DNA from 2 places in the Methylophaga sp. UBA3603 genome. Region 1 is predicted to be linked to the other one. Evidence: riboswitches for the same ligand, from Rfam matches in the RefSeq annotation. Region 1 holds a riboswitch; the other holds the start of a gene.

The links. Region 1 has a riboswitch for cobalamin ahead of B4F66_RS05725 (hypothetical protein). Riboswitches for the same ligand answer to the same signal wherever they lie in the genome.
Region 2: it holds a riboswitch for cobalamin, as region 1 does, so the genes downstream of both, B4F66_RS07080 (cobaltochelatase subunit CobN) here and B4F66_RS05725 (hypothetical protein) in region 1, are expected to answer to the same signal.

Annotation. Positions count from the first base shown of each region.
Region 1 covers NZ_DFMC01000008.1:52,376-58,790, reverse strand. Annotated here, with positions in the region: gene B4F66_RS05740 (vWA domain-containing protein) at 1-944, opposite strand, end outside; gene B4F66_RS05735 (O-succinylhomoserine sulfhydrylase) at 1,074-2,258, opposite strand; gene B4F66_RS05730 (TonB-dependent receptor domain-containing protein) at 2,460-4,289, opposite strand; cobalamin riboswitch at 4,351-4,546, opposite strand; cobalamin riboswitch at 4,626-4,828, shown strand; gene B4F66_RS05725 (hypothetical protein) at 4,884-5,459, shown strand; gene B4F66_RS05720 (cobyrinic acid a,c-diamide synthase CobB) at 5,459-6,415, shown strand, end outside.
Region 2 covers NZ_DFMC01000008.1:351,216-357,630, forward strand. Annotated here, with positions in the region: gene B4F66_RS07080 (cobaltochelatase subunit CobN) at 1-1,686, opposite strand, end outside; cobalamin riboswitch at 1,786-2,093, opposite strand; gene B4F66_RS07085 (LemA family protein) at 2,287-2,865, shown strand; gene B4F66_RS07090 (M48 family metalloprotease) at 2,868-3,890, shown strand; gene B4F66_RS07095 (calcium/sodium antiporter) at 3,948-5,003, opposite strand; gene secD (protein translocase subunit SecD) at 5,100-6,415, opposite strand, start outside.

The DNA.
Region 1 (6,415 bases):
GGCAGATCAATTGTTTCCATCCGCAGATCTGTTAATACCATTACCCTGTTATCCGGATCGATATTGCCATCAATAAACCACTCTCCAGACATTGGTTTATCGATAGTAATCAAATCAAAATGTTTTTCCTGCATCCAACTTACTGATGGCTCATGAGTTTCATATGATTGGTTTTTTTGATCCGGTTGAACCAGTTGGGTGACATCGGTTTCATTTTCACGAAACACCAATATCGTCATTTCATTGACACTGGTATCAATGGTAAATCGATTATCCACAAGTGGAACCGAGTCACGTTGAGTGGCTTGTTCAAACAGATGCAGAAAAACACGTTCCAGCTCATCCGCATTATCCACCTGGTGATACCAGCCATCTGTAGCCATTGATAATTGTTTAAGCAGTTCGTGATCAGCGTCTTCAGATAAGGCAATGGTATGTATACGAAAGCCTTTTTGTTTTATTTGCGGCAACAATTTATTGATGATGTTCTGCCGTGATTGATCGCTGGATGCTTTTCCCTGATGCAAATCAACCAGACCATCTGATAACAGGATAATGCTGCGTTGCTTGGCTGGATCAGAAACTTTGACATTAGCTGTGGCTTTTTGCAGCGCCTGCTCAATATCAGTAAATAAACCATGAGAGTGAATTTCGGAGGATTTTTGCTGAACGCGTTCTCGCCAAGTATCATCAGCTTTTTGTAATGGCACCAGCATGTTTACGTAGCGGGCAAAGGTCCAGACACCACTTTCAGCATCACCCGGCATCAACCCACCTAATAATCTCAGGCCCGGCGATCGTAGATTCTGGGGGTCATTTTGTTTCATGCTGCCAGAGACATCAATAATGATGCGTACATCAGCGTTTGGGTTAGTATCCGCGAGTGCGGGTAACGCAAACCAGATGAGCGGCAGTGCCAGTAATAGCTTCAATATTCTCTGCATAAAAACAACCTGTTTGACTTGAAAAGCGGCAGAAAATGTCATTACTGACGATTTACTGACGCGAATTGTTTTATTTCAGACTCAATATGCAGGTTTTATGCCGATAGTTCAGTTATTTACTTGTCAGGCTTAAAGCAGATCCAAACCGCGCTGGATATCCTGTTGAATATCCTCAACATTTTCCAAGCCTACCGATAAACGTATCATGCCATCACTGATACCTGATTCAGCTCGCGCCTCAACTGACACTCGACCATGAGTTGTTGTGGCCGGATGGGTGATAGTGGTTTTGGTATCACCCAAATTGGCCGTTATCGAAATAAACTGTGTGGCATTAATCAATTTCCAGGCAGCTTCCTGTCCGCCTTCGACTTCAAACGCAATAATGCCACCAAAATCAGATTGTTGCTGTTTTGCCAACTGATGTCCTGGATGTGACTCGAGCCCCGCATAAAACACCTGGGTAACCTGTTTCTGCTGCTGCAGCCAATGTGCCAGTTGATTGGCATTGGCTGAATGCGCTTTCATGCGTAAATCCAGTGTTTCCAAACCTTTCAGAAAAGTCCAGGCATTGAATGCACTCATGGTGGGGCCTGCTGAACGCAGGAAACCGTATACCTCTTCTCCAACCCGTTGCGCATCGCCGACCACCGCACCACCCACACAACGTCCTTGCCCATCGATATATTTGGTCGCCGAGTGAATGACGATATCGGCACCGAGTACTAATGGTAGTTGCAACGCCGGTGTACAGAAACAGTTATCAACAATTAAAAGGCAGTCATGTTGCTTAGCCAAAGCCGATAAAGCAGCTAAATCAGCAATTTCATTGAGTGGATTGGAAGGTGTTTCCAGAAATAACGCTTTGGTATTGGGCTTGATCGCCGCTTCCCAGGCTGCCAGATCGGTTAACGGTACATAGTCTGTCTTCAAACCGAATTTGCTCAGATACTTATCAAACAAAACCCGTGTCGTACCGAACACACTACGTGAAGAAACAATATGATCTCCGGCCGCGCATAAGCCCATAAAAGTAGCAAGAATAGCGGACATGCCCGAAGCTGTTGCCACGCAGGACTCACCCTGTTCCAATGACGCCAGGCGTTGTTCAAAAGTACGTACGGTTGGATTGGTAAACCGTGAATAGATATTTCCCGGTTCATCTCCGCCAAATCGTGCTGCCGCCTGTTCCGCGCTATCAAACACAAAACTCGATGTGGGGAAAATCGGTTCGGAATGTTCGCCTTCGGGCGTTCTTACCTGTCCGGCACGCACTGCGCGGGTAGCAAAACCTTTGTCTTTAAGATTGGTCATGACAACTCTGAAATAGCTGGAAAATCCTGCCATTCTAAAAGATAAGCCTTATTGCTGACCAGCTTTATCCTTAAGTGGCTTAGTGAAATAAACCTCAGGAAAGAGATTTAAGGAAATATTGGAAAATGGCTTTATTAATAATGGTGAAATTAAGCAGTTATGCTCAGCCAACAATGACTGAGCATGCAACAATGAATTACCTTATGGCTGATAATGTAAAGACAACATATAAGTGCGATCTAAGGTATTGAAGTTGTTGACGGTTTGATATTCCTTATCGAATACATTCATTGCATTTAACTTAACTGACCAGTCGTTATCTATCTGATAAGCCACTCTGAAGTCCACCAGACCATAACCACTTAAACGCGTGTTGTTAGCGGCATCATCATAACGATAATCACTGACTTTCCAGCTGCCGCCAATTAACCAATCACCAAACTGACGATCAACATGCAGATTCGCGAAGCGCTGTGCTCTGCGTGGTAGCTTATTACCCGTTTCTTCATCTTCGGGTGTAAGCACAGTCGCATTGAACTGTACCTGCCAATTCATCAGCGTTGTAGCCAAATCGAACTCAAGACCTTTAATTTTGGCTTCAGCCACATTTTCAGTGGTGGGAAATTGATACACCAGCAAATCACGGATTTTGTTCTGGAAAGCATGAACTCCCCAAGTACCCCAATCCGTGTTGCCTAACAAACCAACGCCATAGTTTTTGGATTTTTCGGCTTCTAAATCGGGATTGCCAACAAAAAAACCAACATCTGGATAATAAAGTTCATTAAATGTTGGGGCTTTAAATGCAGTTCCTACATTCGCCGTAAACTGAAGTGCCTGTGTTAATTGATAGCCCCACTCTGCAGTGCCAGTAGTTTCTTCCCCATAGGCTTCATTATCATCATGACGTGTACTTAATAACCAACTGTGATTACCTGCATGCCCCTGCCAGCTGATAAAAATCGCCTTGTTATCACGTGAGGTTTCATCGTAATCAATCGTGCCCTCAATACGATCGTTATCATAATCCAGCCCAACATTGAGACGTTGCTGTTTTGACAGCATAAAAGTATTAACCAGACTGAAAAACCGATGACGAGTATTGAACGTGCCATCGGCAGTACCATCCGCATAATTATCTGACTCGTCGCGGGATTCAGATAAATTAAAGGACATTAGCCAATTATCCGTGAATTGATAACGTGAATTTACACCCATAACCTGTTGAATATTATCAGCATAAAAATCTTCGGTCAGGGAAAAACTATCATAATGATTTTGTGATTGAGCGCGTAAAAAATTCGCTCCAACACTCCAGTCCTTATTGATATCGTGATCAATTTTTGCTGAAACACTATTATTTCGATAACCATCATGATCCGGATTATCTTCTTCTCTGGCATTAATTCCATTGGTTGATTGATGCGAGAAATTGGCATGATAACGAGTCGTTTCATTACCTCCACTTACGCCCGCACTTGCCTGTTTAGTATTATGACTACCAATATCCACCGAAGCATAGGGAGTTGGATCCTGGTTTTTACCTTGCCGGGTAAATATCTGAATGACGCCACCAATCGCCTCTGAACCATACAAACCAGACCTCGGTCCACGTACGATTTCAATTCGTTCAATCTGATTTACCGGAAAGTCCTGGATGGCAGCCCCTCCTGATGTAGCAGAATGCCATTTAACCCCATCAACTAAAAAAAGCACATGATCTGAATTTGTGCCTCGTAAATAGACACTGCTGTTTTTCCCCAAGCCACCGCTATTTGAAATATCCATACCTGGAAACCGTGACAGTAAGCTGGGCAAATTATTAATCTGCAAACGATCTATATCCGCACGTGTGATAACGGTATTCGGGGCCAATACATTTTCCGTGGGCATACGGTTTGCCGTAATCGTCATTGCATCAAGGGATTCCTGTTCAGCCAGAGCCGTAACAGAGAAGGTGGAAGTAGCCAGTGCCGCCAAAGTCAGTCGTGCACAGACACGCAAAGGCATGGCCTTTGTTGAAGGTTTCATATTGTCTCCTAGGGATACGCTCACCCGCGATCCAGGTTAATAAAGTCACACAACACGATTCGGTTGTGATGAACTTCAGGCCGGTCTCCGGACTCACGTTGTGGCTTGCGCCAGTACATCCGCCTTCCCACGATTAATACGCAGTGGCTGATTGGATGCATTTTCAACGTTTACCGTTGCGGGGGCAGTGTTGGATTTTCACCAACTTCCCGTTTAACTCTGATGGATATCAAAGCACCTGAAGAGGCGCGCATCTTAAATCTCCCATGGCTTATCGTCAAACCTGATAAGGACAATTAATGATTTCCAAATTGACAATATAGCTTGCTAATCCTTATTCTGTCGGCAGTTTCAGGTGTCGCGAAAGTGATGAAACGGGAAGTCGGTGCAGCCAAACATTGGATAAACCCGACACTGCCCCCGCAACGGTAAATGAGTTCAGGTTGAACGTTACGCCACTGTATCTATTACGGGAAGGTGTTCAACCGGTGACAACACCGCTCATGAGTCCGGAGACCGGCCTGAAATATCCTGGTCTGTTGACCGAAAATGCTATTAACCAAGTTGTGCGGGTGAGCACATCGGAGAACCTCAATGTCGTTATTATCTCTACGTCAGCAACTGATCGTGGCTGCACTTCTTGTCTTATTAATGGTGATGACTCGTGGTCATCATTTCGCCGATATCAACGTTTTACCCAGCGCCTCCTGGGCAGTATTTATGCTCGCCGGATTTTATCTGGCCTCAAAATTGTGGTTTCCGGCTTTTTTAGGTCTGGCTGTTGTGCTGGATTTGATGTCGGTATACATAGGCGGCGCCAGTAATTTCTGTGTTTCGCCATCTTATGGCTTTTTACTGCCTGCATATGGAAGTTTGTGGCTGGCAGGTCGCTGGTTTCAATCCAAATACCAATTTAACTGGACTGCTCTGTTTACACTGGCGATGACGCTGGTGACGGTTACCGCAGTTGCCGGCCTGTTCAGTGGCGGTGGTTTTTACTGGTTTTCAGGTCGTTATGTCGATCCAACCATGGCTGAGTATCTGACCCGGTTTGTCCAGTCCTATCCTGGCAACCTGAGTAAATTAAGCTTTTATATTGCTGCTGCCGCGGTGATTCATATCAGCTTCCGTTTTGCGAATTTGAGCCAGCGCAGTAATCAGCTACGTTAATGTCACAGCAGCCGCAAACCTGCGCTGCGCTGATTATTGCTGCCCCCGCCTCAGGTCAAGGTAAAACAACCGTTACCGCGACCTTGGCGTGGCATTATCGACGTCAGGGTAAACAGGTCCGAATTTTCAAAGTGGGTCCAGACTTTCTGGACCCAATGATCCTGTCATTTGCCTCCGGCCATCCGGTTTATCAAGTTGATTTATGGATGGTCGGTGAAACTCACTCCAGACAATTGATTGCCGACGCCGCCAAACAGGCAGATATCATTCTGATTGAAGGCGTGATGGGTTTGTTTGATGGTACGCCTTCCACAGCTGATTTAGCTGCCATTATAGGAATCCCGGTGTTAGCGGTCATTGATGCCAGTGCCATGGCACAAACATTTGCCGCTTTAGCATTCGGCTTAGCCAACTTTCGTCAGGATGTGACGTTGGCTGGTGTTCTGGCCAATCGTGTGGGCAGTGCCAGACATGCTGAAATGCTGACGTCCGCTTTACCTAACGATTTACCTTGTCTTGCTAATATGCCTCGTCAAATTGAAAGTCTGCCCAGCCGTTATCTGGGTTTGGTTCAGGCTGATGAACTCACGGATTTGACTGAGCGTCTGGACCGACTGGCAGATAGCCTGCAGCTGAATCCCGAATTTGTTTTACCGCAAATCAAAATCAACAATCAGCCTTTTGAAGCTTTACCCGCATTATTAAAAGATCTTCGCATCGGGGTGGCTAAGGATGCAGCGTTTGCCTTTGTTTATCAGGCAAATCTGGATTGTTTAACCGCTATGGGTGCTGAGCTGATATTTTTTTCCCCGTTAACGGATACAACGCTTCCTGAGGTAGATAGCCTTTATCTCCCTGGTGGCTATCCTGAACTGCATCTGGAAACACTCAGCCAAAATATGTCGATGCGTCAGGCGATATGTGAATACATTAATGCCAATAAACCAGTTGTGGCT
Region 2 (6,415 bases), 300 kb from region 1:
ATCCAGTGCATGATGCAGATCCGTGGATGTTTGCTGCATAAATGCCGTTAGCAAATTGAGTTGAGATTGGCGAGTTGTCACACTGTCCAATGCCAGTGCCTGCTCAATAGCATCACGCATCCGCTGCTGTAATGCTGCCAAAGGACCATCAATCATTTCAGCCTGAACAGTTGCCGGTAACTGTTTGAACCAGCGTTGATATTCATCCGCTGTCATGGTGTTGGCGACCTTGGACATCGCTGATAATGCTTGTGCGTCTTCAGGTAAATTCACCCCTTTAAGTTGCAGCATATCCAGCAAAGATTCCGCATCTTTTGGCAGCTCACCAGTCTGATAACCTGCATTTTTCAGGCTATTCAATATTTCCAGCAGACTTTCAGGCACATTCAGATTATCAGCACCGATATTATGTCTACCGGGGGGATGGTTGTAATACACAATGGCGACACGCTTATCGGCATTGTCTTTTTGTTGTAGAGCCAGCCAGCCTTGCATGCGCAGTGCCTGACGGTTTATATGTTCTTTAATTGGTAGACTTTGCGTCAGCTGGGCCCCGGTTTGTGGGTCCATCTTTGCAGGCTCGGTCAATGCCAGAATCTGTGGCTGACTGACACCTTGCAACTCCGGCATGGCAATCCGATAATGAATCGAATCGCGAGGAATACCCTGTGAAGATAAGGCATAATCCGCCTCACTTAATTTATTAAGACGAATACCTTTTAAAACCGGAACATTAAGCTCAGTAAATAATTGTTCAACCTGCTCACGACCATCACCACCACCAATCACAAAGTCCTGAAAAGAAACGATTCCCCATGGTGTGTTTGGCAAAGATTTGTTCATCACCTTTTTGATCGTCTCAATAGCCTCAACACTGGGTTCGCCCCAGGCGGCCAATACGGAAACACATTGACTGTTCAGCGCCTGACAATACTGCTGATGCAGTTTCCATTCACCTGTTAAATCGCCGGTATCATGATCGACCAACCAGACAACAGGATTTGTTGTATCAAGTTGTTTGGCTAGTTCAGTTGGGCTTAACCATTGAGTTTTATCGTCTTTATGCAAAGCAAAGCGTAAAGCCCCAACAGGTTGTAATTCGGCTTTTTTACTGCCTTCTGTGAGCAACATGTCCAGCAGACTGCGTGAATTCTCTGTCGAACGGTTAACCCAGTAAGCACGAGCCTGTAACCAGTTAGCATACTCGGGATATTGAACCTGTTTGGCCTCTAACAGAGTTGTTGTGCTTAATGAGGCTTTATCACTCAAGATATGATTAGGAATAGATTGTGTAACCGGATCGCTATTTAATTCGATAAGCCGCTGGTCACTATGTAAAACATAGCGTTTTTGATCATTGTTATATTGCCGAACGAGTAATCGTTCCACAGGATCGCCAAATACACCAACCACTAATATGCTTGCACTGTTATCAATCAATTGCTGTAAGTCAGCATCAGTCAAAGCATTAAGCTGACTGACCGTGCGGATTTGAATGTCTGCATCAGGCTGTTGTTGTAATAATTGATGTGCTCCAGAGACCAAAGTCGGGGCAGAGCGATCTGACACAATAACCATTACATGATGCTCACTGGCATACGCACTTGAAGTTATCAGAGAAAACAACAGGGCAAATAGAAAAATGGGTCGGTGAAAACACAAGCGATATTTAACAATATAAGACATCAGACATCCTGCCGTAGCAAAAGCAGCTACCAGTTAGGTAAATAGCGGGCAGGGGACAGTATGGGTGTAATCTCGGAACGTTCAGGCACCCCGCCACGACTCCTTAGTTAGCTTCGGGCCGGTCTCCGGACTTACAGCTTAGCCATATTGGGGGCTGATTTTCTTTACTGGCCATTACGAATGTTGGCGATGAAAGATAAAAACAGATCCTCGGCATCATGTCTCGTCTTCCCATACTGTTAAGTACAGTGACTGTCGATCTATCAGGCAGATAGCGACCAGAGCAATGAAATAACTGTTTACCGTTGCGGGGGCAGTACAGGAATAACCAAATAAGAGGCGCACCTGTTTCCCGTTTAACCTTAATCACATGTAGCAATAAAGGCACCTGAAACTGCCTGCGATAATACAGACAAATGGTAATCAGTCAAACTATGCGATATTGGCAGTAATACGTTAATAAGACTGATCGTGATTTTGAGATAGTATTTGGCTGAACGTTAATAGCCCTTAGCTTTCATAGTCAGTAAGCTGTTTAATACTATGGGTAACTAATCCATAATCAATCACGACATTAAATTCAATAGAAGGAGAGTAAATATGGAATGGATATTACTAGGGATTGTCGGCCTGCTGATTTTATATGTGATTATTGAATACAATAAATTGGTTCGGCATCGCAATATCTTCCAGAATGCATTCAAACAGATAGACGTTACACTTAAGCAACGTCACGACATGATTCCGCAGCTGGTCAGCACCGTTAAAGGCTATGCCAAGCATGAACAGGAAACGCTTAATGGGGTAATTGAAGCCCGCAATCAAGCAGAAAAAATGCGTGATCAAACCGACTCGGGCGATGCAAAGTCAATGCTGGCGCTTGGACAGGCTGAAGGTGTGTTAGGTAAAGCAATGGGCGGCATCTTCGCTTTATCAGAAGCTTATCCGGATCTGAAAGCGGATGGTGCTTTCCGTGATCTGATGGAACAGCTGACCAGCATTGAAAACAAAGTGGCAGCCTCGCGCCGCGGCTACAACAATACGGTGCTTGAATATAACAATGTTCTGGAAACTTTTCCGACCAATATCCTAGCCAATATGTTCAGCTTTACTCGCGCCTCAGAGCTGGAGTTTGATGACCGTGAAGCGATTCAAGACGCGCCCAAGGTTGAGTTTTAAAAATGGCTGCAATGAGCAGCTATCAACTGGGTGCATATGCCCGAAAACAAAGTCGATTGATGATGACTTTGTTTATTTTTTCTGTGGCGTTGATTGCAGCCGTGATTGCCTCGCTGGCTTCTGTCAGGATGAGCGGCGACAGTATTAATCAGACTGAACAATTAATGGTTAACTGGCAACTATTTGGGTTGGTTGCTGCCGGCGTTGCTATGGTGATTGTTCTGACCTCTGTTTGGAAAATAGTCACCATGGGCGGTGACGGTGCAAAGGTTGCTCAGGCTTTGGGAGCGACTGATATTAACGAGATAACCGGTGATCCCTTGGTTACACGTTATCAAAACATCGTTGAGGAAGTGGCGCTGGGAGCCAGCATTCAGACACCGCAGGTTTTTATCATTGAAAACGAACCCGGAATTAATGCTTTCGCTGCGGGTAGCTCTCCCGATAATGCGGCTATTGCCGTGACTCGTGGCGCATTAACGTTATTGAATCGTGATGAGCTGACAGCAGTAGTCGCCCATGAATTTGCTCATATTCGTAACCTCGATATGCGGCTCAACCTTCGTGTAATCGGTTTGATTCACGGCTTGATGGCACTTTATGTTGTCGGACGGATTCTGATGCATTCAGGTGGGCGCGGCAGAAAAGGTGGTGCTCAAATACTGTTAATCGGAATTGCTCTGATTCTACTGGGATTACTAGGGGCTTTTATGGGAAAAATCATGCAGGCAGCGATATCTCGTCAACGTGAATATCTTGCTGATGCGGATGCCACACGTTATACCGGTGATCCTATTGCGTTAGCGGGCGCGTTAAAAAAAATAGGGGCCCTCAGTCAACAAGGTGCCAATAAAGTCAGACATGATGAACTGGAAGAGGCTAGGCACATGTTGTTTGCCGAGCTTTCAAATAAAATGTCTGGAATGCTGTCTACACATCCACCTTTGGTAAAACGAATACAGGCGCTGGAACCCGGGTTTGACCCGGAGATTAACGGCTGGCCTGAGATAGAAAATGCTCCATAAAATAATTATCCCTCACCCCAAATAATACCTATTTGAAGTGAGAGATAATGGTTAACACTAATTATAGCGTCTGCGTAATAAATCGTTTACCAGGCAAAGTAACACGTAAAAGCCAACCAGTGGAGCCAATCCATAGACTAGTCCGGCTTGCAGTTGTGGGAGGTACGGTAAAGACAAGGCCATTGCAATGGTAAACCAGACATAGGCGACATATAACACCAGGAATAAGAAGCCTTCAAATCGATTTAACGTGCTTCCCAAAAAGAATAAGGGTAAACATAAAATCGCCACAGCCAACATAACAGGTACATCAATCTGCATCAGCTGTTCGCTTGCCAGTAATGGAGTAGGGGAAAACAAACCCGACAAACCCAATACCGCCAGAATATTAAAGATATTGCTTCCTACCACATTACCAATAGCAATATCCCGTTCACCTTTGATGGTCGCAACAACAGAGGTCATGACTTCTGGAAGTGACGTGCCAGCGGCGATAATGGTTAAGCCAATAACGGCTTCACTGACACCAAACGATGAGGCAATCGTCACCGCACTTTGAACCAACCAGCGCGCACCCAAAACCAGCAAGGCTAATCCGACGATAATTAGTAATATATTTAGCCAGGTCGGTGCCGGTTTCTCATCAACCTCTACTGTTGCATCAATGCCCGTTTTTTTGCCCTGATAAAACAGAAACACCGTGTATAAAATAACACCAGCTAACAAAATGGCTGCTTCAAGTTTGCCAATGGTGCCATCCTGAATCATCCACAACGCGACAAAACTGATGCCAATCATTATCGGTACGTCTTGACGGATCAATTGTTGTGAAACCATCAACGGCATGATTAAAGCCGCGAGACCGAGAATAAACAGAATATTGAAAATATTACTGCCCACCACATTGGCGATGGCCAGTTCAGCCTGACCGGAAAAAGCCGCTTTGACACTGACAGCCATTTCAGGAGCACTGGTGCCAAATGCCACCACCGTTAAACCAACCACTAAAGCGGGAATTCCGAAACTGGTTGCTAAACGCGAGGCGCCTTTCACCAGTAATTCAGCTCCTATAATCAGTAGAATTAATCCTGCAACCAACATCAACCACGTCATCTTTTTATCCTTGATAAATGCTTTACAGTGAGATCTTGTTCACCATAAAGCATTAATTATTAATTACTTAGCGTTTAAATTTAAATCTGAATTTATCTACATAATGGCGTCCAGTTTCTTTTGCATTTCTTCAGCAGAAAGTCGTAATTGTGGCAGACCTTTGCGTAAGCGTTGCTGGCCCATCCAAAACACAATCGGTGCAGCGATAAACACCGATGAACTTGTACCAATCACGATACCGAATAACATCGGTAGAGCAAAACTAGCTACTGCGCTGCCACCGGCAACTGCCATCGGTATTAATGCCAGAAATGTGGTGACTGACGTAAAGACCGTTCTAGTCAGCGTTGAAGTGATACTTTCATTAAGTAATTCCAGCATCGGTTTGTCAGGCGTTAAGCGTAGATTTTCCCTAACCCTGTCAAACACTACCACTTTGTCATTCACCGAATAACCAATCAATGCCAATAACGCAGCAACCGCCGTAAGATTGAACTCTACCCCGGCCAGTACAAAAAAACCGATGGTTTTGGTTAAATCTAACGCAATGGTTAATGTAGCGGCTAAAGCAAAGTGGTACTCAAAACGGATCCACAGATACGCCAGCATGCCGAATCCGGCAAATACAATGGCCAGAATAGTGGCATCGCGGAAATCACCACTGACTTTTGGTCCAACCATTTCAACACGCGGAAAACTGGCATCAGCCGATATTTCCGTTACCGTGGTTTTGATGGTTTCAACCACCTTACCACTCGCTACTTGTTCGGCTCCTTCCATAGGTAACCGTACAAGATAATAGTCATTATCTCCAAACTCCTGGATTGCTGCCTGGGTAAAACCTTTATCCTGCAGGGCTTTACGCAGTTGTTCAACATTGGTATCTGGCGCCTGCACTTCCATCACCGTGCCGCCGCTAAAATCGATGCCATATTTCAAACCGGGTTGAAAGAATAAACCAATCGCTGCCAGTGACAGGATGGCAGAAACCGTAATACCTACAAACCGTCCCCGCATAAAATCAATCTTGCTATTGCTGAGACGATCCAGCGACTTTATACCCGAAATACTTAGTAATGTCTGTTTTGGCATCCGCTTTACCCGCCATTCCATCAATAACCGGGTAAAAGAAATCGAGGTAAACATTGACGTAATCAGACCAATCGCCATTGCCACGGCAAAACCTCGCACTGGACCACTGCCAAACATAAACAGCAGACTGATCGCGATCAATGAGGTGATATTGGAATCCAGGATCGTACTATAAGCGCGTCTGAAACCAGCATCCAAAGCAATTAGTGCACGTTTGCCACGACGGGTTTCTTCGCGGATCCGTTCATTTATCAGGATATTGGCATCAACTGCCATACCAATGCTCAGAATAATTCCGGCAATTCCAGGCAGTGTCAGTG